4 regions of the Lysinibacillus sp. JK80 genome follow, and region 2 is predicted to be linked to each of the others. Evidence: riboswitches for the same ligand, from Rfam matches in the RefSeq annotation. Region 2 holds a riboswitch; each other region holds the start of a gene.
The links. A riboswitch is a leader RNA that binds a small molecule or an ion and turns the genes downstream of it on or off. The one in region 2 is predicted to bind thiamine pyrophosphate.
Positions count from the first base shown of each region.

Region 1 (7,526 bases), 1.1 Mb from region 2:
CTTATAAGTCCAAATAGCATTATTTAAATTATTGATAGCATTGGCAATATCTGCTTGAGTAGCATAATAATTATTTACGACTGCTTGAGCAGATGAAACAGCAGAATCAATTGCGTTTTTCTCTGATTGAGTAGTCCATTGAGAATTATATGGAATATTCGATCCATCCCAAGACACTGTAACATATTGAATAGAATTAATTAAAGACTGTAGTGATGCCTTATCACCGTAGCCATACTTTGTGCCATTCTTTTGTGCAGCCTGGTAGACTACCAGTGCATTTTTATATTGAATGATGGCGTTCTTCACTTGTTCTTGAGAGGCGCTATTATTGTTCGCTACAGCTCTTGCAGTCACTACAGCAGAATCAAATACTGCACGGTCTGTATGTGTTGTCCATTTATCCGTATTTAATATATCATAGCCGTTTACAGATACTTGTACATATGGCGGGGATGCAATTAGTGCATTAAGTTCTTTTTTATCAATGACAGGGAGCGTTACTGAGATACGGCTATCGTTCACCTGTACATTATTTACTAGATGCCCTGAATCTAAAGCTACTTTAGCTCCATCTTTTACAACGATTTGCTCAATTTTACCTTCTCCATAAAGGTTGAAATCTTTTGTTACATCAATTGTAAGTTTTTCAATATTAGCCATTGCTCCAAAGGATTCTACTTTGCCTACTACCTCTACTTTGGAAAGAAGTTGATCAGACGATACGTTGACTTTAGTACGGGCTAAATTGATGTTTGATGATTTCATATCGATTAAAGTAACGTATAGCCAACTTACCTTTTTCGTTACAATTGGTTTTAGTGTAATTGTTTCACTTACTACTACATCATCAAGTGTAACAGCTTTTTTTACTCTGTTTGTAATGATAAGCTGACCATCCACACTAACGTTTTGAACTTTTACATAGTCCGCGTTAACAGTGAGGTCTCCAGAGATTTGTGCGTTACCTCCATCAAAATAAACAGATTTTTTGCTAATACCTGCTTTGTTTAATATTAATGCTGTAACGTCGGTAATTTGTCCGTTTTTCACGACAATAGTTGCTCGGGCATTGGATAATGCTGTTTTATTTGATGTATTGAATAGGGGCTTTAATGCAGATTGAATTCTAAATGTACCGTTAGATGTTATCACAGTATCTTTTGTTATATTTTTGATCGTTACGGATTCACCTATTACCTTTTTGGCTGCTGCCACCTGTGTCTCATATAAATTTGATTGTATTTGAGATATTGTGGCACTTGCCGTAGACATTGGTAATACTAGTGTTGCTGTAATAGCCGTGACCATTAATGTTGATAGCGCTTTATTTTTCAATTTAAGTCACTCCAATCATTCTATTTAATAGTTAATATATCATATTTTTCCATAATTTAGAATTAGAAGAGGATGTTTTACTATGAATCTCCATTCAAATAAGTCATTAGTCCTTTATATTGAAAAATAAATGTTTGGTGAAGTATCGGTATTTTTCTCTATAATTCTGTAAATTTTCTACTTTATTCGCTAAATATTTTATTGTGATACAATCATCCATCCATTATTATTAGTATAAAAGTGGGGGTGTTAGTTATGAAAAAATCAAGAGGAATTGCCTTAAAACTTTCTTCCCTTATAATAGGATTATTTCTTATTTTATTTTTATCCTATACTGTCATAACGGGGATTATTATAAAAAAGCAAAGTGTTGAAGACGCAGAGCATGGAACATTACAATCGGCTGAATCTTCTGCAGCTATTATGAGTGAAAGATTTAAGAAAGCCAATACGACATTACAAACAACAAAGCGTATCATAGAAAGCATGGAGAAGAATAATACGTTGTCTACCAAGGGTGTCATAGACGTAATGGAAAACAATTTAGCTAGCAATAATGACATTCTTGGAGTAGGAGCAATCTTTGAGCAAGATTCTATTATTTTAGAACCAACTGAAGCTGCTTTAGTAGATACTAAAAAACGTTTTATCCCTTATTTAAGTAAGAACGGAAATGATATCTCGACTGCTCTAATCGAAGGTATTGATGATAAGAGTATTTCTGAATGGTATTGGGTACCAAAAGAAGAGAGACGTGCAGTTTTGACAGAGCCCTATGATTATAATGTAAACGGCCAATCCGTATTAATGACAACCATTTCAGTGCCATTAATCAATGCTTCCGGGACATTTTTCGGTGTATTGACTGCCGATGTATCAATAGATTTTTTAAATGATTTAACAAAATCGAATGCCCCAGAAGGCGGTTATGCGGCAATTATTACGAATAAAGGTGTGCTAACAGCTAACAGTTTTGGTGATGAGCTAGTTGGGCGCAATATGCAAGAGGATCCTACTTGGACAAGTATTAGTAAGACAATGGAAAATGGTGAACTAACAAGTATGTACGTTGACTCTAATCAACTGAAGGAAAAGGCCTATAATGTTTTTGCTCCAATGATTTTAGAGGGTATTGACGAAACATGGACTGTTCAAGTCGTGTTAGCTGAATCAAAGATTCTAGAAACATATAATCATGTATTTGTATTTACGATTATTGCTTCCATTATTATGGTGGTTTTGATGACAGCTGCAAGTGTGTTATTCATCTATAAACAATTAAAACCACTTAAATTTTTACGTGCATCGATTGAAACTGCAGCCGAAGGGGATTTAACACAAAAGGTAGAAGAGCGATATATTAAGCCTGATGAAATTGGTGCAGTTGCTGTGGCCTATAATAATATGTTAGATAAAACCAATAGTGCGATTCAAACTGTACTAAATTCCGCGAGGTTATTGAACCAATCTTCTAATCAGGTAAATGAGGCATTTAATGAGGTAGTTGCTTCTAGTCAGGAGGTTTCCGTAGCTATCAACGAGATTGCACAAGGAGCTTCGAAGCAATCAGAGGATACAGAAGAAACAAATTATCGAATGATGGATTTATCAGATCAGATTGATGCTATTACGGCTCTTTCTAATGAAATGGATGAGCTATCTCATAAAACAGGTGTAACAACGGAAAAAGGATTGCATGAGGTTGAAAGTTTAAGAGAACGTAATATGGAGACAAATGAAATGAATGGGCGTATCCAGCAGCAAATGGAATCATTAGCTTCTAATATTGCCAATATTAATCAGATTATTGCTTCGATTCAAAGCATTACCGAGCAGACTAATCTGCTAGCTTTAAATGCAAGTATTGAGGCTGCACGTGCTGGTGAACATGGTAAAGGATTTGCTGTAGTTGCAGAGGAAGTTAGAAAGCTAGCAGAACAATCTAAGAATGAAACAGAAATTATTAAGAGTACAGTAGAAAGTATTCTTGAAAATTCTCAGCAGACGGTTGCTGTGATTGCATCTAATGCAGATTTAATGCAATCTCAAAATGAGTCCGTACAAAGCACGCAACTAGCATTTAAAGATAGCAGTGATTTGTCGGGTTCAATTGCAAATTCTATTAGTGATTTAATGAATAAACTATCTAGCATGTTAGAGCATAAAAATCAGGCAATCATGGCTATCCAAAGTATTTCGGCTATTTCAGAGCAAACAGCAGCCTCTGCGGAACAAGTAAGTGCTTCTGCAATGGATCAACAAGTAGAATTACAAAAAGTAGCAGAGTCTATTCAAAATATGAACGATATTTCAAACGAGCTACAAGAAGTTGTAAACCGATTTAAGCTTGCTTAAAAAGAAAGGCTGCCTTCAATATAGAGGCAGTCTTCTTTATGGTGAAAGCCGGAGAAATTGACCTAGAAGGAATTCAACACTACTATTAACACTGGAAGGGGGACATTGATATGATATATCTCGGAATGATTTTCTTTCAAATTGTTGTACCTATTTTAGTGTTACTTGTAATAGGCGCTATACTACAAAAGAAATTTCGCTTTAATTTAAAAGCATTGTCTCAGCTTATTACATATTGCTTTATGCCAGCAGCTGTTTTTGTAAATTTATATGAAACACATGTGGAATTAACTGTACTGGGAGAGGTCGGATTATTTATTGTACTCTTTATCGGTAGTCAAATGATACTCAGTCACTTTATGGCAAAAGGGTTAGGTTTAGCTAGAACAGAGGCAGCTGTCTTTAAAAATAGTGTTGTGCTCATTAACTCGGGTAATTACGGTATTCCAGTGGCTCAAATGATATTTGCCACGCAACCTATTGGAGTAGCCATTCAGGTCATGCTCGTAATCTTTCAAAATATGACTACGTATACATATGGTTTATACAATTTAATTTCTTCTACAAAGTCAGGTATGACAATCATCAAGGATTTCTTTAAAATGCCTATTATTCATGCGCTTATTATAGGTGTCGCTATGAATTATTTTGATATCGGTATTCCACAGTTTATCAAAATACCAGTAGAACATGTGGCAGATGGATTTATTGCTGTGGCTCTAATTACTTTAGGTGCGCAATTATCACAATTAGAGATGAAATCAATGTTTAATAAAACCGTCTTTATCAGCTGTTTGACGCGATTAATTATTGGACCATCTGTTGCATTGGCCATTATTTATATATTGGGATTAGATGGAGTCGTCGCACAATCACTGTTTATAGCTAGTGCTTTTCCAACATCCCGCAATAGTTCTAGTCTAGCATTGGAATATGATGTAGAATCAGCAACAGCCGCGCAAGCTGTTTTATTTTCAACCATTGTAAGCTGTATAACTGTAACCATTGTGATCTATTTTGCAGAAGTATTATTTACCTAGTAAGATAAAAAATAGCTTCCATCTCTTAGTATTATCTGCTACACTAGCATCAAACTAAATAGTATTAACTAGGGGAGTCTGATGAGTCAGGCTGAGAGGGAAACGCTACGAAGTTTCTTGACCCTTTGGACCTGATCTGGCTCATACCAGCGTGGGAAAGTTAAGAAGCTATTGCAGAGTATGCAATCAATAGACCTTTACATTCGTGGCCGGATCCAAATAATTATTTTGGATTCGGCCTTTATTTTTTGGATTGTTGGGGTGAGCTAGAATCGGTCCTTATATCAAAATAAATTTAAGGGAGAGAAGTAGCTCATGTCAGCAATTAGTGAAAAGAATATTACCATTATGTCCAGCTTTGAAGGAAGCAAAAAAGTATATGTGGAAGGATCACGCCCAGATATTCTAGTACCTATGCGAGAAATTGCATTAAGTCCGACAACAGGCAGTTTTGGAAATGAAGAAAATGCTCCTATTCGAGTATATGATACGAGTGGGCCCTATACAGATCCAGCCTACCAAGTAGATATTACGAAAGGTTTACCTGCCTTACGAAATGCATGGATTCAAGAGCGAGGGGATGTAGAAGCATATGAGGGACGCTCCATTAAACCGGAGGATAATGGCTTTCGTCATGTTGATGACCCGCGTATTCAAGAAAATGTCTTCCCTGAGTTGGCGAGAAAGCCTTTGCGTGCTAAAAAAGGTAAAAATGTGACACAGCTTCACTATGCACGAAAGGGAATTATAACGCCTGAAATGGAGTTTGTAGCGATTCGTGAAAATATGGATCCTGAATTTGTACGTTCAGAAATTGCAGCTGGGCGTGCTATAATGCCTTCTAATATTAATCACCCTGAGGCAGAGCCAATGATTATTGGGCGTAATTTTCATGTAAAGATCAATGCGAATATCGGGAATTCTGCTGTATCTTCTTCCATTGCAGAAGAAGTTGAGAAAATGACCTGGGCAACTCGATGGGGCGCAGATAATATTATGGATTTATCGACTGGTAAACATATTCATACAACTAGAGAATGGATTATTCGAAATGCGGCAGTGCCAGTGGGAACAGTGCCAATTTATCAGGCTTTAGAAAAGGTAAATGGTGTAGCAGAGGATTTAACGTGGGAGGTTTATCGTGATACTCTCATTGAACAAGCTGAGCAGGGTGTGGATTACTTCACCATTCATGCAGGTGTCCTTTTACGCTATGTACCACTAACAGCAAATCGTGTGACAGGTATTGTATCTCGAGGTGGCTCTATAATGGCACAGTGGTGTTTATATCATCATCAAGAGAATTTCCTGTATACACACTTTGAGGAAATCTGTGAAATTATGAAAGCCTATGATGTTGCTTTTTCCTTAGGTGATGGTTTACGCCCAGGCTCAATTGCAGATGCCAATGATGAGGCACAATTTGCAGAGCTTGAAACACTAGGCGAGCTAACACAGATTGCTTGGCAGCATGATGTTCAGGTAATGGTTGAGGGACCAGGTCATGTACCAATGCATTTGATTAAAGAAAACATGGACAAGCAATTAGAGGTTTGTAAGGAAGCTCCCTTCTATACATTAGGACCACTCACAACAGATATTGCTCCAGGTTATGACCACATTACATCAGCCATTGGGGCAGCCATGATTGGCTGGTTTGGTACAGCGATGCTTTGTTATGTGACACCGAAAGAGCATCTTGGTTTACCGAATCGCGAGGACGTTCGTGTGGGCGTTATCACTTATAAAATTGCTGCACATGCTGCTGATTTAGCAAAAGGTCATCCAGGTGCACAACAACGAGACGATGCACTGTCTAAAGCGCGCTTTGAGTTCCGTTGGCGTGATCAATTCAATCTGTCACTAGATCCCGAGCGTGCAGTGGAATATCATGATGAGACACTGCCAGCAGAGGGAGCAAAAACAGCACACTTTTGTTCTATGTGTGGACCTAAATTCTGTAGCATGAGAATTTCACAGGATATTCGTAATTATGCGAAAGATAAGGATTTGAATACGACTGAAGCGATCCATCAAGGTATGAAAGAAAAGGCTGAGGAGTTTAAAAAAGCAGGCAGTCAAATTTACCAATAATGAAAGAAAAGGCTTATGTCAAAAAAATAGACATAGGCCTTTTCTTAATAAAAAAACTCCATGTGAATAGTGGATTCACATGGAGTGAAAGTTGGATTTGGATATCAATAATAAAGTGGAATATTAAACGTTTGTTGGTTGTTTTACATATGGATTTGTAAGGTCCATACCTTCTAAGGAAAGACCCATCGCTTTAGCGACACCTTCACCATATGCTGGGTCAGCTAGATAGCAGTGAAGGATGTGACGGCGTTTGATGAATTCTTCAACAGAAGCCATATCGTTCGCGGTATTTTCAAATAAGCGTTGCTGCTCTTCCGAAGTCAATAGACGGAATAGTTTACCTGGTTGTTCAAAGTAATTATTATCGTCTTCACGGAAATCATGAATACCTGCATGACCATCAATACGTAATTCAGGCTCTTTATGGTCTAAATTATGCTCCCACTCACCATAGCTATTTGGTTCATAGCTTAATGTCGAACCAAGATTGCCATCAAAGCGCATTGCTCCATCTCGGTGGAAAGTACGGAATGGACATTTTGGTGCGTTGACAGGAAGCATATAGTGGTTTACACCAAGACGATAGCGTTGGGCATCCGCATATGCAAAGATACGACCTTGTAACATTTTATCTGGTGAGAAGCTGATGCCAGGAACAATGTTAGATGGTGCGAATGCAGCTTGTTCAACTTCTGC
Region 1 is NZ_CP058997.1:2,849,410-2,856,935, reverse strand. Features, by position in the region: gene HXV90_RS14360 (S-layer protein) at 1-1,338, opposite strand, end outside; gene HXV90_RS14355 (methyl-accepting chemotaxis protein) at 1,594-3,693, shown strand; gene HXV90_RS14350 (AEC family transporter) at 3,804-4,733, shown strand; TPP riboswitch at 4,794-4,908, shown strand; gene thiC (phosphomethylpyrimidine synthase ThiC) at 5,049-6,827, shown strand; gene HXV90_RS14340 (catalase) at 6,951-7,526, opposite strand, start outside.
Region 1: it holds a riboswitch for thiamine pyrophosphate, as region 2 does, so the genes downstream of both, thiC (phosphomethylpyrimidine synthase ThiC) here and thiT (energy-coupled thiamine transporter ThiT) in region 2, are expected to answer to the same signal.

Region 2 (7,526 bases):
AGAAAGTGCAGGAAATCATAGGTCTCACAAAAGATCAATTTAGCCAAATTATCATGCTACCTCAAGGTGAATTTAGAAAACTATTAACCTCTGATTCAACAAATAAAGAAGTAATTTTACGGAAAATATTTAAAACAGATCGTTTCGGTGTCATGGCGAAAAAGCTTGATGCCAAGCGTAAAGAAGCAGAAAGTGATCTTGAGCGTGCCAAACAATTAAAGGAACATTTACTAGGTCAAATTGTGGGCGCCTTACCACAACGTTCTTCCGCTTTATTTACATTGATTGCTGATAATACCGAAAATTTACATCAACTGACAGAGGCACTTGATGAGGAGCTTAGCTACTATAAGAAATGTGGAGAAGATGAACAGTCATACTATGAAGAAGCATATAGCCTTCATCAAAAAGAGCAGGAATATTATCGCTTAGCAAAAACGCTAAATGAGCAATTTGATGAACAAGCTAATCGACAGCAACGGCTGCAAATGCTTTTACAACAGCAGGATTTATACCAAGCAAAGGAGAAGGAGATTGCTTTAGCAGAACAAGCAGAGCGACTTGTGCTGCTCGAACAACAATGCAAGGATTTACGTGCTGAACTGAATGTTAAAGAGATAGCATTTCAACAAGCAAAGGTTAAGCAACAGCAGTCACAAGAAAAGTTGCAAGAAGCACAAGAAAAAAATGAGATAGAGCAGGCTAAAGAATCTGAACGACAGCAAATCTTACAGCAGGAAATGCAGATGTTAGCGCTATTACCGAAATTTGAAGCCTATGAAAACAATATACAGCAGCTGCAAATAGCGGAGCAATATGCTGAAAATGCAAAACGAGCAGTAAATGATAACGTCAAACTTTTGGAAAATGAACAAGAGCAATTACAGCATTTTTCTCAATCATTAGAAGGCTATGAAAAACAGGTTGAACCCTATGAAAGCTATTTAGAACAATTACCGAAACTACGGGAACAGGTTGCTTTAATCAAGCAAGCGGATAAATATAAACATGCCGTAGATTTAGCTAAGCAGGATGTAGTTGCTTCAGAAAGTCTCTATCAAGAAAGTAAAGAGTCTCTTCAACTTTTGCAGCAACGATGGCTGGCGAGTCAAGCTAGTATTTTAGCAGAACAACTGAAGGAAGGAGAACCCTGTCCTGTTTGTGGTAGTATGACACATCAGAAAGCACACAATGAGCAACTGGAAGTTATTGAGCTTGCTCAAGTGGAAGCATTAAGAGCGAAGGCATCATCAGACGAGCGTAAGTATTTGGAGAAAGAGGCATTTTTAGCATCAGCGCAGCAACTTCTTCAAGATACATGGCGACAACTCGAGGCTCAACATATTAAACAAGAAGACCAACCACAGATCACCGCTACTTTACATGAAGTGGAACAAGAGATTGCTGCATTAAAAATTATTCAACATCAATTAGCTGATGTGCGATTAAAAATAAAGCATCAGCATGACCGAATAGAGCAGCTACGAAATAAGCATATGAAGCTAGAGCAATATTTAGCAGAGCAGATAAAAGAATGGACAAAATTACAAGCGGTTGTAGACGAACAACTTAAGCAGATGCCCCCTAATTTACCAACTTTACAGCAATTAAAGCAACAACTTAATGAAGTTAGTAAACAGAAAGAAGAGCTTCAAAAAAGTTGGCAAGTGAGTCAAGAAAATTTGCATGCAGCAAAGGAAGCAGCTAGCAATGCAACACTAACTGTAGAAATTGCCAAACAGTCCTTTGAGGAATTACAGCTTAAAATGAATGAAAAGCTTCAGCAATTTTCAGCAGATATGCAAGAAATAGGTTTCGAAAGCTATGAGGCTTATGCAACTGCTAAACGGAGTACCATACAATTGGATGCACTTCGAAAAGCATGTAGCGACTATGCTTTACAAGTACACACGTTGCAAATTCAGATTACCGAAGGGGCTACATACCTTCAAGGAAAAGAGAAGCAAGATTTAGAGGCGATGGAAGCAAGAGTAGAACAGCAGCGAATTTCCTATGAGGAAGCATTTAAACGTTTGCAACAGATGAATGGCTTTATACAAGCATGCCAAGGCTTTAGTGAAAGGGTGGAAGAAATAGCGAAAGAGCTTCATTTACTTGAACAAGAAGCAGGAAGAGTAAAGGAGCTCTATGGATTATTAAATGGACAAAATTCGAAAAAGCTATCCTTTGAGCGTTATATACAAATTAACTACTTAGATCAAATTACAGAAGCCGCAAATATACGTCTGTATCATTTATCAAACGGTCAATTTGAGCTTAGACGTTCAGATAGATTAGAAAAGCATGCGAAGCAAAGTGGCCTTGGTCTTGATGTTTATGATGCTTATACAGATCAATTACGAGATGTCAAAACTTTATCAGGTGGCGAAAAGTTTAATGCTTCGTTGAGCCTTGCATTGGGGATGGCAGATGTGATTCAAAGCTACCAAGGTAATATTCATATTGAAACGATGTTTATTGATGAGGGCTTTGGCTCGCTTGATGAGGAATCACTAAATAAAGCAATCGATACATTAATTGATTTGCAGGATTCTGGTCGTATGATTGGCGTTATTTCGCATGTACCTGAATTGAAATCTGCGATGCCAGCAGTTTTACATGTGGAAAAAACATTAAATGGCCATAGTCAAACCCATTTTGAAGTGAAATAAAACGAAGGCGTATTTCTAAAAGGAATACGCCTTCGTTTTATTTTTTTCGAGTTGTGGTTGTAGGCGTTGTGCCCTTTTTTGCAGCCATTACTTTTTTTACGATAGGAATAACAATAGGTGCTAACTTAACGGCAGTTTTTACAACGTTTGATACTTTCATCCCAAAACAGCTCCTTTTACAATTACTACTACCTGTTTCACTTAAAAATAAAACATTAACGGATAACACGAACAGCCTGAATTATATTCCAAATCACAATACCGAGTGAGACGAGAGCATAGATGGCGAATGAAGCAAACCAAATAATCATCACTGTCTTGTTACTGGAGGTTGGATCTAAACTAAATGTAGAAAAAACAAAGACAACAAAGAATAGAATGCCAAAAACAAAGGGTATTAAATGAGAGACAAGTGCACGAATCGAATGGCTTTTTACATCACTGTCTTTTGTCACGAAATATACAATTAATGGAACGATAAAAGGGGCGAAGAAAATACTAAGATAACTAAAGGCAGCTAAAATTTTTTGATTCTCCATAGTTGTACCTCCTTTTTAAATATTTACGCATGAAAAACAGCAAAGTTTCAAAAAAATGATGTATGGAAGGTTGTAATCCTTCAATCCTTTGCGTACAATGAGAGTGTTCAAATAAATTCAGATGTAACGACCACAAGGGGAGCTGATGATGTCAGCTGAGACTGGGCACGTAATGCCTTGACTCTTCGAACCTGTAAGTTAACGCTTGCGTAGGGATGTGGATAGAAACCGACACTTGTACGATGTGAGGCTCTGTCCTGACATCTTTTTTTCGTCCTTAAAGGAAAAAGGTGTCAGAAAGAGACATATCAGCGCTTTTCTATTCCTGCTCTTGTATCCTACATCGGAACAAAGGAGAGAATATGTATGGACAAAAAAAGACTATTAATGCTAGTGGAGATTGCGATTTTTGCAGCGATAGGTCTCGTACTGGATCAGGTTTCCTTTAAAGTATGGGCACAAGGCGGCTCAGTTAGTCTTGTTATGGTACCGATTATGTTAATAGCATTTCGCTGGGGCTTAGTAGCTGGTCTTACTACGGGACTACTTGTGGGTGTTATGCAAACAATGTTTGGTTCTTATATCGTGCACTGGCTACAAGGATTACTAGATTATGGCGTTGCTTTTACTGTTGTAGGATTAGCGGCGGTTGTACGTGGACCAGTGTTAGACGCTGCTAAACATATGAACAAAACAAAAATGGCACTTTATATAATCATAGGTACCGTTTTTGCAGGCTTCTTACGATACACAGCACATACAATTGCTGGTGCTGTATTTTTTGCCGAATATGCGGGTGACCAAAATGCATGGATCTATTCCATCATCTACAATGGTACATATATGCTACCAGCAACCATTTTAACGGCTATCGTTGGTGTTCTTTTATTCACAGCCGCTCCCCAATTAATGCAAAGAAAAGCTTAATGCTAGTCCCTTCACATGAGTGGAGGGACTTTTTTGTCGTGAATAACTCTTTTAGCACTTTGCAAAGTAGGAAAGCATACAATATTTAAAGCGTTTATCGTTATACGCATAAAAAGTTATGTTATATTAAAGAATAGATATTAGATGAAAGGGACGTTATACATGATTGTAAAAACGCAAGAAGAGATTGAAGCTTTTAAAAAAATAGGACGCATTTGTGCTGAAATTCGCGAAGCAATGAAAGCTGCCACAAAACCAGGTGTTACAACACTTGAGCTTGATGAAATTGCTGGTCGCATGTTTGCAGAGGCTGGCGCTATTTCAGGACCAAAGGGAGAATATGATTTTCCAGGGTATACATGTATTAGCGTCAATGAAGAAGTAGCACATGGTATTCCAGGAAAGCGTGTTATTCAAGAGGGAGATATCGTAAATATTGATGTTTCAGGCTCTTTAAATGGCTATTTTGCTGACACAGGTATTTCATTTGTTGTGGGTGATGGCTATGAGGACAAAGAAAAACTTTGCCGTGTTGCTAAAAGTGCCTTTGATCGAGCAATGACAAAGGTAAAGGCTGGATCTAAATTAAATCAAATTGGCAAAGCTGTTGAGCGCGAGGCAAATGTTAATGGGTTAACTGTTATTATGAATTTAACAGGTCATGGCTTAGGTCAATCTTTACATGATGAACCAAATCATATTTTAAATTATTACGATGCATGGGATTCTACTATTATGAAAGAAGGTATGGTCCTTGCGGTTGAGCCATTTATCTCAGCAAAGGCAGAGCATATCGTCGAAGCAGGTGATGGCTGGACATTCGTGACGCCTGATAAATCACTTGTAGCTCAAATCGAACATTCAGTCATTGTAACAAAAGATAAACCAATTATCTTAACGTCATTAGACGAAGAATAGGATGTAATGAAAAAATCCTGCTAACCAATTTATTTTTGGTAGGCAGGATTTTTTTTAATAAATAAAATGCCAACAAAGAGAACACCGCATAAAAATAAAGCGGCTGTAGTGACAAGTAGCTCATCAAAACCATTATGTATGGCGATTCCAATATAAGCCCAAATAAAAACACTTGGATACATAACATCAAAGTGATGGAAACGGATATGTAGCGCAATGGCTCCTCCTAAAGTAAGTAAAATCACTGCCCAAAGAGGCGTACTAAGACCAAAGCCGTTCCAACCATAAGCCGTTAACGTAAAGCTTGTATTTGTGATAAAAATAAATGTCATCCATGCTAAATAAATAGAGAAAGGAATACGACCAAACAAGGATTTGTCCTGAAGAGGGTACGTATTATACAACATAAACAAATACAAGACTAAGAGTAATGTAATGCCAAGAGAAACAATAAATAACTCATGGTGCCAGACATATATCGTCAATGCTTGTAATATATTTATGCAACTAAAAAGCGCAGACTGTTTCAAAGTTGTCTTTTTCATGTTCATAACTAACCAATAACCGAGTAAAAAATAAATGATAATCCAAATTACATGACTTACACTAACTGGTGCAAATACAACAGAAAAACGATTAGCGATTTCTAGCGAAGATTGACCGTTGATGTTCACGAAAAAGGATGAAAAGGTTAGGATGATTGAGACAAGATAAGAGATTGTCATCAAGATAAACCGAGGCATGTTTTCCTCTCCCTTCGTGTTAGATTGTATAGGGAAAAGACAAATAAGTATAGTACTGTCACTTTTTTTATTATAACGGAAATTTCCAACAATGTATCGTGTTGTTTTACTATTAATACCTACAATTTACCATGTCTGATAGGCATCCATATATTTCTTTAGTACAATAAGAATAGCCAAATAAAAGGAGTGAAGTTTCATGACACAAAATTTGAAAAATCTAGATCTAACTGTTGAACTAGACAAAAAGATGTATAAAAAGAAATTAAAAGTACTCCAATATGAAATGTTGAACGCACAACAATTTTTATTAAAAAACAAGATTGGCTTGATTTTGGTATTTGAAGGAATGGATGCAGCTGGTAAAGGTGGCGCTATTAAACGATTAATCGAACGTGTCGATCCCCGCGGTTATGTTGTACATCCTATTTCTGCTCCTCAAGCTCATGAATTACGCTACAATTATTTACAACGATTTTGGAGAAAATTGCCTCAACATGGGCAAATCGCTATTTTTGATCGCTCGTGGTATGGCCGCGTACTAGTAGAACGCATCGAAGGATTCGCAACAAAGGATGAATGGTCTCGTGCTTATGAAGAAATTAATAATTTCGAGAAGATTTTAACTGCTGGAGATTACATAATTATTAAGTTCTGGCTTCATGTTTCAGATGAGGAGCAATTAAAACGCTTTAAAGAACGTGAACAAAACCCTTATAAATCTTGGAAGTTAACAGCCGAGGATTGGCGCAATCGAGATAAAACACCTCAGTATATTGAAGCAGCAAATGCGATGTTTGAAAAGACAGATAAAAAAGATGCACCATGGGTCTTAGTCGCTGGAGATGACAAAAAGTATGCACGTGTTCAGGTGCTACAGGAAACTATTGCACACATTGAACGAGAGGCTCAAAGACGTGGTCTTCATTTAACAAATGTGTTAGACAATACTCAACTAGAGGAAGCTGATTCCTCCAGCTTAGAAATAGTAAACGAGAAAAAGAAAGAACAAAAAACTAAATAATTGATTTGTGCTGCTATGACAATAAGACATAAGATGTTTTGGTTGTAGCAGCCTGTTTTTTTACATACAATGAAATTAAATAGGGTTTGCAATTATGGCTTGTAGCCAATGAAACAAAGAGAAACGTATTGATTTTTATTGGAAGGCTAGTGTGGAGAAATGGTGCTTAAAATTTGGAATCTATTAAGAAAAAAGGGTGGGAATGTGGTAACAATAAAGGGGGAAAAATGCTACATCCGCACATTCCAAGAAAAAGATGCACGAAGTTTAACGGGTCTCGTAAGCCGTAATAAATACTTTTGGTCTATATACGAGCCACTGCAAAGACCTGAATACTATACAGTCGATGCTCAATACAAAAAAATTCAAGAAAGTCTCTATTTAATGGAGTCTAAGCGTGAATTTACTTTTGGTATTTTTGAGCATAGTACAAATAATCTAATAGGGCATATTGCACTTTATGCTGTCAAACGCTTACCGTACTCGAGTGCATTTGTTGGCTATGCGATGGATGAGATTTATGTTGGAAAGGGCATTGTCACAGAAGCTGTGAATATGGTGGTCCGATTTGCATTTGAACAAATTGGTCTACATCGTGTAGAGGCCTACGTATCGACACAAAATAATGCCTCCATGCGTGTATTAGAGAAGGCTGGATTTCAGCAGGAGGGTCTGCTAAGAAAGCTACTGTATATCAATGGTC
Region 2 is NZ_CP058997.1:3,945,843-3,953,368, reverse strand. Features, by position in the region: gene HXV90_RS19885 (AAA family ATPase) at 1-2,672, shown strand, start outside; gene HXV90_RS19880 (hypothetical protein) at 2,710-2,832, opposite strand; gene HXV90_RS19875 (magnetosome magnetite crystal formation protein family) at 2,888-3,211, opposite strand; TPP riboswitch at 3,337-3,444, shown strand; gene thiT (energy-coupled thiamine transporter ThiT) at 3,578-4,138, shown strand; gene map (type I methionyl aminopeptidase) at 4,301-5,056, shown strand; gene HXV90_RS19860 (hypothetical protein) at 5,086-5,799, opposite strand; gene HXV90_RS19855 (polyphosphate kinase 2 family protein) at 5,999-6,823, shown strand; gene HXV90_RS19850 (GNAT family N-acetyltransferase) at 6,983-7,526, shown strand, end outside.

Region 3 (7,526 bases), 1.4 Mb from region 2:
GTCTTTCAAACGGCACGATGATTTCCTTTTTAACGGTAGCTGGACGTTTGGTTAAAACAAGTATGCGATCTGCTAAAAAGAGAGCTTCCTCAATACTATGTGTAACAAATAGAATGGATTTGCGGTACTCCTCCCAGATAGATAAAAGCCATGCTTGCATTTCCAGTCGAGTAAATTCATCCAACGCAGAAAATGGTTCGTCTAAGCATAAAATCGGCTTATCACTGACCATTGCTCGAATAAAGGACACACGCTGCTGCATGCCTCCAGACAGTTCGTTCGGATAGGCATGGATAAAAGAGGCAAGACCAACCTTTTCTAACCATTCCTTGGCACGTTCAACATTTGATTTATGTTGTAATTCCTCTACAAGCGTGACATTTTCTATTATTGTACGCCAGGGTAATAGACATGGCTGCTGTGGCATATAGCCAATCGTTCCTTTTTTTCGTTGGATATCCTCTCCATTTAATAAAATGGCTCCTTGATCAATTGGCGAAACACCACCAATTAATTGAAAAAGTGTGCTTTTACCACTGCCTGAAGGACCAACGATGGCCACAAACTCGCCATCCTTGACATCAAAAGAAAGTTGATCAAGGACTTTGAGCGCATCGAAGGATTTAGCGATGTTTTGAATGCTGAGCATGATAGCCTCTTCCCTTCACCATGAATTTTTCAATTAAACGAATACCACTAAACAATAGTAAGCTCAAGAGAACAATCGCAAAAATTGCCACAAATACGCGATCTGTACGGAAGGAGGACTGGGCTAGGGTCATGTAAACACCAATACCCTTTTTTGCACCAAGCCACTCCGCAATCACAGCCCCCATCACACTATATGTAGCCGCAATTTTAATGCCTGAGAAAATAGCAGGATAGGCATAAGGCCATTCCAGCTTCCAAAAGGTTTGTGCCTTTGTAGCACCAACCATGGCAAAATAATGCTTTAATTCTGGAGCTGTTTGTCTAAATCCATCCATCGTTGCAATGACAATCGGGAAAAAGCACACAAGACAGATAATGATAAGCTTCGGTAATAACCCAAATCCAAACCAAATAATAAGGAGCGGTGCCAAGACTAGAATAGGAACATTCTGGGACATAATAAGAATTGGATAAAACAGTTCTCGAATAAATGTAAATCGATGCAACACTACTGCCACCGTTAGCCCACAAGCGATGCCAATGGCCAAACCTAGTAGAGCTAATTGTACTGTAGCGAATGCATGTGGTAGAAAGGTTTGATACGACTGAATGGCCTCCGACAAAATACTACTTGGTGCGGGTAATAACCAATGAGGAACTTCAGCAAACCGCACGATTAGTTCCCATATGAACAAGAGGAAGGCGATAAAAATTATCGTCCTTCCCTTCTGTAATGCACGTTTCATTACTGATATTTCCCCGTTAATGTCTCCATCGTAATACCCGTTGGCTGATATAAAATTTTCACTTGTGTAATGACATTAATGGCACCAAGTTCAATCATCTTCTCATTCATTTTTTCAATGATTTGGAGCAATGTTGAAAGCTCACCCTCCATCGTTGTTTCCAATGGATGTACCTCATATTTCACCCCAGAAGCATCGATCACCGCAATTGCTGCATCGACATATGGTATAACATCTTCATATTTCTCTGTCTTCGGAATGATTTGTACACTGATTAATGAATTTGCCATCTTATTTGGCCTCCTTTTTAGGTAAGAAATCATTAGTAAAGGCTTTTTTCGCATCAAATTCGCCCTCTAATACTTGATTGCTAGACATCCATTTCGCGTAATTTTCCCACACCGAAAGCTTTTGCTCTCCCCATTGCTTGGCATCGTCCTGGTATTTATCGGCCAGCCATTCCTGACTTTTTTGCACCAACGCTTTATCTAAATCAGGAGCTGCTTCGATTAAAATATCAGCCGCTTCACTTGGGTTTTCAATTGCGTATTCATAGCCCTTCGATGCAGCTGCCACAAAGGCTTTAACAACATCAGGATTGTCCTGTATCATTTTTTCATTTGTAGCTAAAACTGGCGTATAATAATCTAATTGATCACTATAATCTGTAAGATATAGCATATTGATCTTTTCCCCACGCAGCTCAGCTTCAATTCCTGTCCATGCATAATAAATCCAAGCAAAATCAATATCTTTTTCCATCATTGTGAAGAAATCTAAATCGCCTGCATTGACGATATCTAGCTTATTAATATCTGCCTTTTCTTTTTGCATGAGTGATTGTAAAACGGCTTGCTCTAATGGCGCGCCCCAACCACCATAGGTTTTACCTTCAAAATCCTTTGGCGATGTAATGCCCTTCGAAGCAATAGAAGCAAAGCCAGATGTATTATGCTGTATAATTGCTGCGATGGAGACCAGCGGCACATCCTGTACTCGTGCCTGTGTTATGCCTTCCTGATAGCTCACGCCAAAATCCGCCTTTCCAGAAGCAACAAGCTGATCTGCGCCCGCCTCACCAGGCATAATAATATCAACATCTAAACCCTGTTCCTCAAAATAACCGAGTTTTTTGGCAACATATAGTCCTGTATGATTTGTATTCGGCGTCCAATCCAGTACCACAGACACCTTTTTCAGCTTGTCTGCAGCCTGCTTGTCATCCTTGTCACTACAGCCTACTAATGTCAATAGTGCTGCCAATAAAATAAAAAACCATTTTTTCATGCGAAAGCCTCCCAGTTTGTAATATGAAAGTGTTCATGAATGAATGTTGTCACCAGAAGAAAGCGTATACAATGTTGGCAAGCTGTTGCTTGAAAACATAAAAAAACGCCTAGGATTCCTCCCAGACGTATTGCAATCAATCTTCAAAACTTTGCTTTTTGAATAGATGTTCCCTACGCTGGTACGAGCCAAATCAGGTTCAAAGGGTCAGCGTCTACCGGACACAATCTCAGCTAGCAATTACTAGCCCCCCTACATTCTTTCGCTATGAACTTTTCGATGATTATTATACCCATAGTTTCACTTAAATGACAAGGTGCTATTTTTGAATAGAGCTTAAAGCCCAGCGCTCCTAAGAGGCTGGGCATGCTATTAGCTTGGTTTCTGTTCTTTTTTGGCTGTTACAACATGAGAAATTGCTCCATCTGTTGCAATATCCACTTTAAATGAACCATTGGAATGGCGATCCGCACGAGACAATGCTTGTACGTCAATCATCTCTTGAACACCTTTTTCAGTTTCAATCACAACCTGCTCCTCGTCTGTTGCTTGAACAACTGCCACAATTCGGTGAGGGTTTGCTTTTAACTCTGTTAATACTTTTAGTCCACGTTTTGCACGACTTGCTACTTCAACTTCAGCGACATTCATTTTCTTCACGGCCCCACGCTGTGTCACAATCACTACATAGTGGGTAACATCTGGCTGTAATACATTGACGCCAACTAAGGCTTCTCCATCTTTTAGTGTGATCCCTTTCACACCACCTGTTTTCACACCTGTCACAGGTAGTTCCTCCATTGGGAAACGAATCGCATAGGCTGTATCTGTTGTGAGCATCAGCTCCACGTCATCAGTCACAAATGATGCATAGATCATCGCATCACCAGCCTTGACATTCATCGTTTTAATTGGCTTTGAATAACGCGTTACCGCATAGTCTGCGAGTGGTGAGCGCTTAATTTGGCCATCTTTTGTGGCTGTGAAGACATACGTATTTGGCTGGTCAAATGTTTCGAAACCATAAACCGCAATAATCGATTCATCTTCCCCTGTTGGTACAATACTTGAAATATGCTGGCCGAGATCCTTCCAGCGTATATCAGGCAGCTCATGAACAGGCTGATAAATATAATTGCCTCGATTTGTGAAAAGCAGTAGATGGTGCTGAGTATTTAAATTTGCTTCATACAATAAATAATCTGAATCCTTCATGGCAAAATCTTGCCCGTTTGAAGCGGCATGAGAACGTGTGGATGTACGTTTAATATAACCATCCTTCGTTACTGTTACGACAACCTCTTCACTTGGCACAAGGACATCCAATGTAATTTTGATTTCTTCAATTTCTTGCTCAATCTTCGAGCGACGAGGTTCTGTAAAGCGTTTCTTAATATCTAGTAACTCTTGTTTAATAACACGCACTAGCTTTGCTTCACTTTGTAGAATCCCCTCTAGCTTCGCAATTAGCTTATTTAACTCGTCCTGTTCCTGACGTAGCTCTGTAATATCCGTATTCGTTAAACGATATAATTGCAGGCTTACAATGGCCTCTGCTTGTACCTCTGTAAAATCAAACTTTGCTTGTAAATTAAGCTTCGCATCCTTCTTATCATTAGAAGAACGGATCGTCGCAATGACTTCATCTAAAATGGAAAGAGCTTTAATTAATCCATCTACAATATGAGAACGATCCTTTGCCTTTTGTAAATCATAAATGGAACGGTTTGTTACCACTTCTTTTTGATGGGCAATATACGCATCTAGCAATAATGGCAATGTCATCATCGTTGGACGACGGTTATGAATGGCAATCATATTAAAATTATAAGCTACCTGTAAATCAGTTGTTTTAAACAAGTACTGTAAAATTCCTTGTCCTGGTACATCCTTTTTCAGCTCAATTACGACACGTAAGCCTGTACGGTCTGATTCATCACGAATTTCTGCAATGCCTTCTAGTCGTTTATCTACACGTTGCTCATCAATTTTTTTCACAAGATTCGCTTTATTTACATCATATGGTAACTCAGTGATAACAATTTGCTCTTTACCACCCTTAATTGGTTCAACAACTGCTTGTGCACGGACGATGATTTTACCACGACCTGTTTCATACGCCTTTTTAATGCCATCAACACCTTGAATGATTCCACCCGTTGGGAAATCAGGTCCTTTAATCACCGTCATCAATTCATCTACAGTAACATTAGGCTTGTCTAAGCGCATCAACACAGCATCCAGTACTTCATCTAAGGCATGTGGCGGAATATCTGTCGCATACCCAGCGGAAATTCCTGTAGAGCCATTGACTAAAAGGTTAGGAAAACGTGCTGGTAATACAGTTGGCTCCATATCCTGATCATCAAAGTTTGGCACAAATTCGACCGTTTTCTTGCCAATATCTCGTAGCATTTCAGCGGCAATAGCTGATAGTCTCGCCTCTGTATAACGCATTGCAGCTGGAGGATCGCCATCTACCGAGCCATTGTTCCCGTGCATCTCAATAAGCATATGACGTGCCTTCCAGTCCTGACTCATCCGTACCATCGCTTCATACACAGAGCTATCGCCGTGCGGATGATAGTTACCAATTACATTACCCACTGTTTTTGCGGATTTACGGAACGGCTTATCATGTGTGTTGCCTTCCGTAAACATCGCATATAAAATACGGCGCTGTACTGGTTTAAGACCGTCACGTGCATCAGGCAACGCGCGGTCTTGGATAATATATTTACTATAGCGACCAAAACGGTCACCCATTACTTCTTCTAACGGTAAATCTTGAAACTTTTCTGTACTACTCATGCTTGGTCCTCCTCTTGTTGGATGAATTCATTCTCTAAAATGTTAGAATCATCCTCCATACCGAAGTCTACATTGGCTTCGATCCATTTACGACGTGGTTCCACCTTATCACCCATTAACGTCGTGACACGTCTCTCCGCTCGTGCACCATCCTCGATTGTGACACGAATCAATGTCCGTGTTTCAGGGTTCATCGTTGTGTCCCACAGTTGGTCTGCATTCATCTCACCAAGACCTTTATAGCGCTGTAATATGTAACCCTTTCCAACCTTCTTGATGGCCTTTTGTAAATCACTTTCTGTCCAAGCATATTCAATGACTTCTTTTTTCCCTGTACCTCTTGAGACTTTATAAAGCGGCGGTAGTGCGATATAGACCTTCCCAGACTCAATGAGCGGACGCATATAACGATAGAAGAATGTTAATAGCAAGACTTGAATATGTGCCCCATCTGTATCCGCATCGGTCATGATGACTACTTTATTGTAGGCAGAATCCTCCACCGCAAAATCCGTACCAACACCTGCCCCAATCGCATGGATAATCGTTGAAATTTCTTCATTTTTCATAATATCCTGTAGCTTGGCTTTCTCTGTGTTGATTACCTTCCCGCGCAATGGCAGAATCGCTTGGAATGTACGGTCACGACCTTGTTTAGCAGAGCCACCCGCAGAATCACCCTCGACTAAATACAGCTCATTTTTTGCCGCATTACGTGACTGAGCTGGCGTTAATTTTCCAGATAAAATCGTACTACCCTTTTTATTTTTCTTGCCATTTCGTGCATCCTCACGCGCTTTACGAGCTGCTTCACGCACTTGCTGCGCTCGAATCGCTTTACGAACAAGAGAAGCTGATAACTCTGCATTTTCCTCTAGCACATACAAAATTTGCTCAGACACTACACTATCTACTGCAGAACGAGCCTCACTTGTCCCAAGCTTGCCCTTTGTTTGTCCTTCAAATTGCAGTAAATGCTCTGGGATACGAACAGACACGATCGCTGCTAAGCCCTCACGAATATCTGTCCCCTCAAGGTTTTTATCCTTGTCCTTTAACAGGCCAATTTTTCTTGCATATTCATTAAAGACACGTGTCAATGCTGCCTTTGCACCCGTTTCATGTGTACCACCATCACGTGTACGGACATTATTAACGAATGATAAAATCGTTTCTGAATAACCATCGTTATACTGGAAAGCGAACTCTACTTCGATTTCATCCTGTACGCCTTCTACATATTTTACTGGATGAAGGACATCTTTTTCCTCATTCAAATACGCAACGAAAGCCTCGATGCCATTCTCATAAAAGAACACATCGCTCTTGCCTTCCTCGCGCTCATCAATTAATTCAATTTTTAAGCCCTTTAATAAAAAGGCTGATTCACGTAATCGTTCTGCTAACGTATCATAATTGAATTTTGTGACAGAGAAGATCGTTTCATCTGGTAGGAAATGAACAAGCGTTCCTGTCTGCTTGGTCTGCCCAATATTTTCAAGTGTTGTGACAGGCTGTCCACCATGCTCAAAGCGTTGACGATACTTTTTACCATCGCGATGGATTGTCACCTCTAAAAATGTTGAGAGCGCATTCACAACGGAAGAACCAACACCATGTAAACCTCCACTTGTTTTATAGCCACCTTGACCAAATTTACCACCAGCGTGTAGCACTGTAAAAATAATTTCTGGTGTCGGTTTGCCCATTTTATGCATACCGGTTGGCATCCCACGTCCAAAGTCGCGCACACTCATACTTTGATCTTTATGAATTGTGACAATAATATGAGATCCAAAGCCAGCCAGTGCTTCATCCACCGCATTATCTACGATTTCATACACAAGGTGATGAAGTCCACGGCCATCCGTAGAACCGATATACATGCCAGGTCGTTTGCGTACCGCTTCTAATCCTTCTAATACTTGTATAGCGTCATCATTATAGACGCTAGGTGACTGTTTATTCGTCAAAAAAATTCCCCTCCAAAAAACAAACACATGTTCTATTTATGTTCTCATCCTAATAATA
Region 3 is NZ_CP058997.1:707,883-715,408, reverse strand. Features, by position in the region: gene HXV90_RS03735 (ABC transporter ATP-binding protein) at 1-649, opposite strand, end outside; gene HXV90_RS03730 (ABC transporter permease) at 624-1,397, opposite strand; gene HXV90_RS03725 (thiamine-binding protein) at 1,397-1,687, opposite strand; gene HXV90_RS03720 (ABC transporter substrate-binding protein) at 1,689-2,684, opposite strand; TPP riboswitch at 2,838-2,948, opposite strand; gene parC (DNA topoisomerase IV subunit A) at 3,057-5,495, opposite strand; gene parE (DNA topoisomerase IV subunit B) at 5,492-7,468, opposite strand.
Region 3: it holds a riboswitch for thiamine pyrophosphate, as region 2 does, so the genes downstream of both, HXV90_RS03720 (ABC transporter substrate-binding protein) here and thiT (energy-coupled thiamine transporter ThiT) in region 2, are expected to answer to the same signal.

Region 4 (7,526 bases), 590 kb from region 2:
TGAAGCTGCCATAGAATCCATTGATACATAAATTGGAATTTGTCGTTCTTCTTTTATTTTTAGTAGCTTTTTATAGATATCTGCAGATTCCTTTACACCACCACCTGGTGAATTAACGCTTAAAACAACACCCTGTATGGACTCATCATATAAAATATTATCCAATTGTTCTAAGAAAAATTGATGATCATAGGCAACTGGTTGCCACAATGTACTTGAGCCGATATCTTGAATCGTTCCATCTACCTTTAAATAAGCAATTCGCTTATCAAAATTCTCCCCTTCAATGACATTTTCATATACATCTAAGCTATTACCTGCCATCAAGCTATCAAAATTACCTAGGAAATCTGCTTTAAATAGCGCAAAAATGGTATTAATTCCTAACGAAAATAGTAAAAGAACACCAGCCACTACTAAAGCAACCCACCTTTTTACATTCATGTCTTTCCGCCTCCTCAACACGTAATACGTATGACTTGCCAATTTGTTTCATTTTTTTGCAATAATTAAACACAAAAAGCTTTAAGCTATGTATTTCCTCATATTACCTTACCTAAAAAAAATAAAAAAATCAAAGTCCATACCTTTGATGAACTTTGATTTTCGACATTATTTCCTAGGAAATGATTATAATTGGAGGTGTTTGATTTCTTGTTGCCGTAATTCGACACGTCTAATTTTCCCAGAAGATGTTTTTGGTAGTTCCTCTACAAATTCAATAGTACGTGGATATTTATAAGGAGCGGTCAATGATTTAACATGACTTTGGAGTGTTTGAATAAGCGCTCCATCACCTTTTTCACCATTGCGCAGAACAATAAATGCTTTGACAATATTTCCTCTTACTTTATCAGGGCTCGCTATAACAGCAGCCTCTTTTACAGTTGGATGTTTCATTAAAGCATCCTCTACTTCAAAAGGGCCAATTGTATAGCCTGAGGATATAATAACATCGTCTCCTCGTCCGTCAAACCAAAAGTAGCCATCTTCATCTTTATAGGCACGATCTCCTGTAATATACCAATCCCCACGAAACTGTAAATTTGTACGTTCAGGATCATTTAAATATTTTTTAAAGAGTGCTGGCGTTTCGCGATGAACAGCAATATCACCAACTTCTCCGATTGTAACAGGTTTGCCCAAATCATTAATAATTTCAACAGTGTTGCCAGGAGTAGGTTTTCCCATAGAGCCAACTCTCGCTTCCATCCCTACCATTGTGCCTACCAATAATGTATTTTCCGTTTGTCCATAGCCATCTCGCACTTGTAATTTGAATGTTTCCAAGAATACTCTTATAACCTCACTATTTAATGGCTCACCAGCTGATACAGCTTGGCGAATTGCACTTAAATCATATTCATGTAAATTTTCAAGCGCTGCCATAAAACGATATTCAGTTGGTGTACAGCATAGTACATTGATTTTGAATCTCTCAAGCAATGCTAAATAAGAAGCTGCTTCAAATTTACCTTTGTAGACAAATGCAGTAGCACCACTGCCTAAAGTAGCTAGAAATGGACTCCAAATCCATTTTTGCCACCCTGGTGCTGCAGTCGCCCAAACAATATCATTTTCTTGTACACCCAACCAATGTGGTGCTGTTGTTCGTAAATGAGCATAGCCCCAACTATGCGTATGCACTGCTGCTTTTGGATTTCCTGTTGTTCCGCTTGTATAGGCTAAAAATGCATTGTCTGTGCTTTTTGTTGGGATAGGATTTATGTAGGTTGTAGGTTGATTATTCATTTTTTCAAGTATGTTCTGCCAAGGTTCATGTGCATTCCCTATGACAAATTGCAGTATGTCTTGTAAATTCCCCACTTTATCGAACTGTTCAATATAGGGTTCAAATGCAATAACTGCTTTAGCATTTGCATGATGAATTCGATACTCAATATCCTTTGTTCTTAACATCTCAGAACTTGGAATAATAGTTAAACCCGCTTTCAATGCAGCAATATACACAATATATGCTTCAACCGAACGTGGTACCATTACTAAAATGACATCACCTTTCTTTAAACCTTGCTTGGTGAATACATGTGCTGCTTGATTTGCTTTTTCCAATAAATGTGCATATGTAATACATTGGATGTCTTGGTTTTCTTCATAAATGATTAAAGCATTTTTGGCTGCATCCTGAGCATATTTTTCAATTTCCTCTACTATGTTATACCATTCTGGTGCAACTAAATCTTGTCTTTTCATGGCAATTGCCCCCTTTTGTTATGACACATTATAAAACTCTTTTTTCAGCATTTTCAATGGTTTGTGCTTAATTTCGGTAAAGTCATGACAACTATCATACCCTCCTATATGGCATCGGTCACATTTTATCTATAGGAAAACTTGCTATTGAATACAAATGAAAAGTATGGTACATTTTGGTCAACTAAAAGCAAGATTGCAGGGGGACTCGTAAGAGTTGAGAAGGTAAAACCTGACCCTTTGAACCTGTTAGTTAATACTGACGTAGGGAGCAATAAACATCGTTTTCAGATGAAAGGCTCTTTTCGTGCATTTTTACACAAAAAGAGCCTTTTTTGCATGCTTACGTCCATCCCTAAAGGAGGACTACAATGATTTTTCAAACAATTCGTCAACAGCAACCACTTATCCATTGTATAACCAATTATGTAGTGGCAAATTTTCAAGCAAATGGTTTATTAGCGATAGGTGCTTCACCAGTAATGGCCGATGACTACCAAGAGGTAGAGGAGATGGTGGCCATTGCTCAAGCATTATTAATTAATATTGGAACACTTAATGATCGCACAAAAAGTGCCATGTTATTAGCAGGTGAAAAAGCCAATAAACTTGGTATTCCTGTTATTTTAGATCCTGTCGGAGTTGGAGCCACAACTTATCGTAAGGAAACCGTAAGATACTTACTTGAAAACATACACTTTGCCGTGATTCGCTGTAATCTCGGCGAGCTAGCAGCAATAGTTGGTGTAAATTGGCAACAAAAGGGTGTCGATAGTGGTCATGGCACTATCGCTATGGAATTAGAAGCCACATCATTGGCTCAACGCTATCAATGCATTGTTATTGTCACAGGAGAACGCGATTTTATAACTGATGGCAAGCATAGCCAATGGATCGCTGGTGGTCATCCACAAATGACGGAAGTAACGGGTACAGGTTGTTTACTTAGCGCAATTTGTAGCGCAGCCTATAGTGTAAGCCATAATCCTTACCAACAATTAACAGAAACACTTACTTACTATAAAAAAGCAGGTGTACTGGCATCCGCATTTACTGCAGACATTGGTGATTTTCAAATAGCCTTACTCAATGCTATACATCGCTTATCAAAGGATGGTGCAGCTTCATGCATATTGTAACAACAATCGCTGGCTCAGATAGTGGTGGTGGCGCGGGTATACAGGCTGATTTAAAAACATTTCAGGAATTAGAAGTGTTTGGTACTTCTGTTATTACTGCTCTAACTGCTCAAAATACTTTGGGTGTAACAGGTGTTTACCCTATTGACGTTTCCTTTATAAAAAAACAATTCGAGGCCTTAGTAGAAGATTTTCCAATCGCTGCGATTAAAACAGGAATGCTTTATTCCTCAGAAATTATCAAAGCAATTGCACACAAGATCAGGGAGCTAAACATTCCACTGATTGTTGATCCGGTGATGATTGCAAAAGGTGGGGAAAGCCTATTACAGCAAGAAGCTATCGATGCCTTACGCTCAACTTTATTACCACTTGCTACGGTTGTTACGCCCAATATACCCGAGGCAGAGACACTTACTGGGAGATCTATTCATCATTTTGAAGATATGAAAGAAGTAGCTCAAAGCTTGTTACAGCTAGGTGTACAATGTGTCATCATTAAAGGTGGTCATTTAGCAGATCCACTTTATGCCATTGATTATGTATTTTGCAAAAATGGACGTTCTTTTTCTTTGCAGTCTCCACGAATCCAAACAAAAAATACGCATGGTACTGGATGTACATTTTCCGCAGCACTTACTGCTTTTCTTGGACAAGGATTTGCTCTGGAAAATGCCATTATAGAAGCTAAAAAATTTATCCAATTAGCTATTATGTATGATTTATCGATTGGAAATGGTCATGGACCCACTAATCATTTTGCTTATCAACAGTATAAGGAAGGCTGTGAGGTGATTATTCATGAAACGTGAGGATTTGGAGCTTTATTTTATTATGGGTACGAGCAATGTTCCTTCTCAAGAACAACCCATCTATATCCTAGAAAAAGCCTTGCAAGCAGGCATTACAATGTTTCAATTTCGTGAAAAAGGTCCTCACGCGTTAACTGGACTTGCCTATGAACAATTTGCACGCCAATGTCAAAAATTATGTCATCATTATAAAGTGCCCTTTATTATTAATGACGATGTTGATCTAGCGATACGACTAGGAGCTGATGGTGTTCATATCGGACAAGATGATTTACCTGTAAGTGTAGCACGTAAAAGAATCGGGAACATGATTCTTGGTGTATCTGTCCATTGCGGGGAAGAATTGCAAATAGCTATTAACCATCAAGCTGATTATGTTGGTATCGGTCCAATCTTTCCAACATCCTCTAAAAGTGATGCACAACCACCATGTGGTACATCTTTTTTACAGGAGGCTCATTCATTACATCCTGAATTACCAATTGTAGCAATCGGTGGAATTAATTTCACAAATGCTCATTCTGTATTTCAAACGGGGGTTGATGGTGTTGCTGTTATTTCAGCTATTTGTCAAAGCAAAGATGTTGATCATACAGTAGCTACATTTAGATCCCTATCTCGTATAAATAAATGATCAATAAACAAACTAAAACCAGTGCCTTTTACGGTCACTGGTTTTAAGTTTATAAATGCTTAATCAGCATTTATTGGTTGTTGTTTGGCATACCTTTTAATTGAGATTCTGCCATTTGTACAAGACGTTTAGTGATTTCACCACCAACGGAACCGTTGGCACGAGCTGAAGCTTCAGCTCCTAATTGAACACCAAATTCTTGTGCAATTTCGTATTTCATTTGATCTAGTGCTTGTTGTACACCAGGTACTGCAAGCTGGTTTGAACTACGGTTGTTGTTTGAAGCCATGTTTCTCACCTCCTTGTGAATATAGAATGTGCGATATTAGATTTTTAATACAAAAAATTTAGAGGTAAATTGTACCTCTATTGGAATAACAATATCCATACAAAAAAGCCGTCTCAAAATGGGCTTTGAGACGGCTTTTGAATCCTTATAGTAGATCTGCAAATTTATCTTGTTGTTCTTCTTTCTTAGGGAAAATATAGACCTCGCGATTCTTCACTGCTCGCTCGATCAATTCATCAAAGTCAGAGAAGCTTTCATAATGCTCAACCTTTTCAAGCTTCGGTTTTGTTTTTGGACTTGCTGGTGTAAAAATCGTGCAGCAATCTTCAAATGGCTGAATAGATGTTTCGTATGTGCCGATTTTTTCTGCAATATCAATAATCTCTAATTTATCAGTTGAAATCAGCGGACGAAGGATAGGTGTATTTGTTACTGCGTTTATTGCTGTTAAACTTTCAAGCGTTTGACTCGCCACCTGTCCAAGACTTTCGCCCGTTACAATAGCAAGTGCACCAATTTCCTCACGCACCTGATCAGCAACCTTCAACATCATTCGGCGTGTTGTCGTCATCGATACATTAGAAGGTACTTTTTCTTTAATAAGAACTTGTATTTCAGTAAAAGGAATGACATGCAAGCGAATACTAGCACCAAATTTTGTTAATTCATTGGCAAGCACCTTAACTTTTTCCAATGAATTTTGGCTTGTATAAGGTGGACTAAAGAAGTGAATTGCCTCTAATCGCACACCACGCTTCATCATTAAATAACCTGCGACAGGGCTATCAATACCGCCAGATAGCATTAATAAAGACTTGCCATTTGATCCTACAGGCATTCCACCTGCACCAGGAATGACTTGTGCCATCATATAAGTTGCATCATGGCGAACTTCTACACGTAGCTCAATATCAGGCTGCTTCACTTTAACAGATAAATTTTGAAATTGTGGTAAAACATAGCCACCGATCTCACGTTGGATGGCATGAGATTCTAAAGGAAATGTTTTATCAGTACGTTTTACCTCTACTTTAAATGTATGTGGCTCATCTTTAAATGTCTCCATAATAGTGATAGCGAGCTTTTTCATACTGTCCATATCTTTTTCGCATGCAGCGACAGGGCTAAATGATTGAATACCAAAAATTTTAGGTAAACCTGTAATTAGCATTTGCATTTGTGCTTCGTCTTCTATGGCAATAAACATACGGTCACGTTCTGTGCGAATATGCAGTTGTCCTAAATCTGCAAAGGCATGACGAATATTTTCACGTAAACGGCGGATAAAATCCATTTTGTTGCGACCTTTTGTAGAAAGCTCACCATATCTAATTAAAATTTCTTTCCAAATCATTTACTTATTTTCTCCTTTGAGTTCCAACATTACTTCTGCTAGTACTTGTTTAAAGTTTTCTATATCTTCTATTGTGTTATGTGCGCCAAAGCTAAGGCGAATCACGCCTTTTTTATAATGCTCATCAAGGTGAAGCGCCTCGACAACATGACTTGTTTTCGTTTGCTTGGAAGAACATGCACTTGATGTCGACACAATGACACCACGTTTTTGCATAGCATTAATAATGACTTCCCCTTTTAAATCACGAACACTAAATGACACAATATGCGCAGCTCCCTGTGGGGTTGATAAAACATGGACTGCTTCGCCATAACTTTCTAGCTGAGTTCGGATTTCATCGTGCCATTGACGGTATTTATTTGTGCGTTCGTTCATTGTTTCAACAGCAAGTCGAGCCGCTTTCGCTAAAGCAACAGCTTGCGGAACTGCTACAGTACCACTACGCATACCAAATTCCTGACCTCCACCAAGAGCAAAGGGCTGCCATCTTATGGGTTTACGGAATGCTAACACTCCTGAGCCTTTAAAGCCATGAATTTTATGACCAGAGATAGAAATACAGTCAGGTCCTTCTTCTTTAAAGGATATTGCTAATTTCCCAAAGCTTTGCACAGCATCAACATGAAAGGCAGCACGACTCATTTCATGAATCATTTTTGCTGCTTCCTTAATAGGCTGAATTGCGCCCATTTCATTATTCACATGCATGATGCTAACTAAAATTGTTTCTTTTCGTATTTTAGTACGAAGCTCATCTAGAGAAATCACCCCTCTTCGATCGACACGAAGATATTCAACATCATAGCCCTCTTTTTCAAGTTGTTTCATTGTTTCTAGCACTGAGGGATGTTCAATTTCAGTCGTTAAAATATGCTTTCCTATATGCGTATTACTACGTGCTATGCCAAAAATAGCTGCATTATTTGATTCTGTACCACCTGAAGTAAATAGCACATTTTTTGCCTCTGTCTGCAAAATATCTGCTACTTGCTCACGCGCACGTATTAATAAATCATTTGCTTCAACACCCATAGCATGGATGGAAGCAGGGTTGGCATAATACTGCTCATTTACAACCATA
Region 4 is NZ_CP058997.1:3,354,035-3,361,560, forward strand. Features, by position in the region: gene sppA (signal peptide peptidase SppA) at 1-444, opposite strand, end outside; gene mbcS (acyl-CoA synthetase MbcS) at 631-2,214, opposite strand; TPP riboswitch at 2,405-2,502, shown strand; gene thiM (hydroxyethylthiazole kinase) at 2,586-3,353, shown strand; gene thiD (bifunctional hydroxymethylpyrimidine kinase/phosphomethylpyrimidine kinase) at 3,341-4,165, shown strand; gene thiE (thiamine phosphate synthase) at 4,155-4,799, shown strand; gene HXV90_RS16865 (alpha/beta-type small acid-soluble spore protein) at 4,870-5,088, opposite strand; gene thiI (tRNA uracil 4-sulfurtransferase ThiI) at 5,234-6,442, opposite strand; gene HXV90_RS16875 (cysteine desulfurase family protein) at 6,443-7,526, opposite strand, start outside.
Region 4: it holds a riboswitch for thiamine pyrophosphate, as region 2 does, so the genes downstream of both, thiM (hydroxyethylthiazole kinase) here and thiT (energy-coupled thiamine transporter ThiT) in region 2, are expected to answer to the same signal.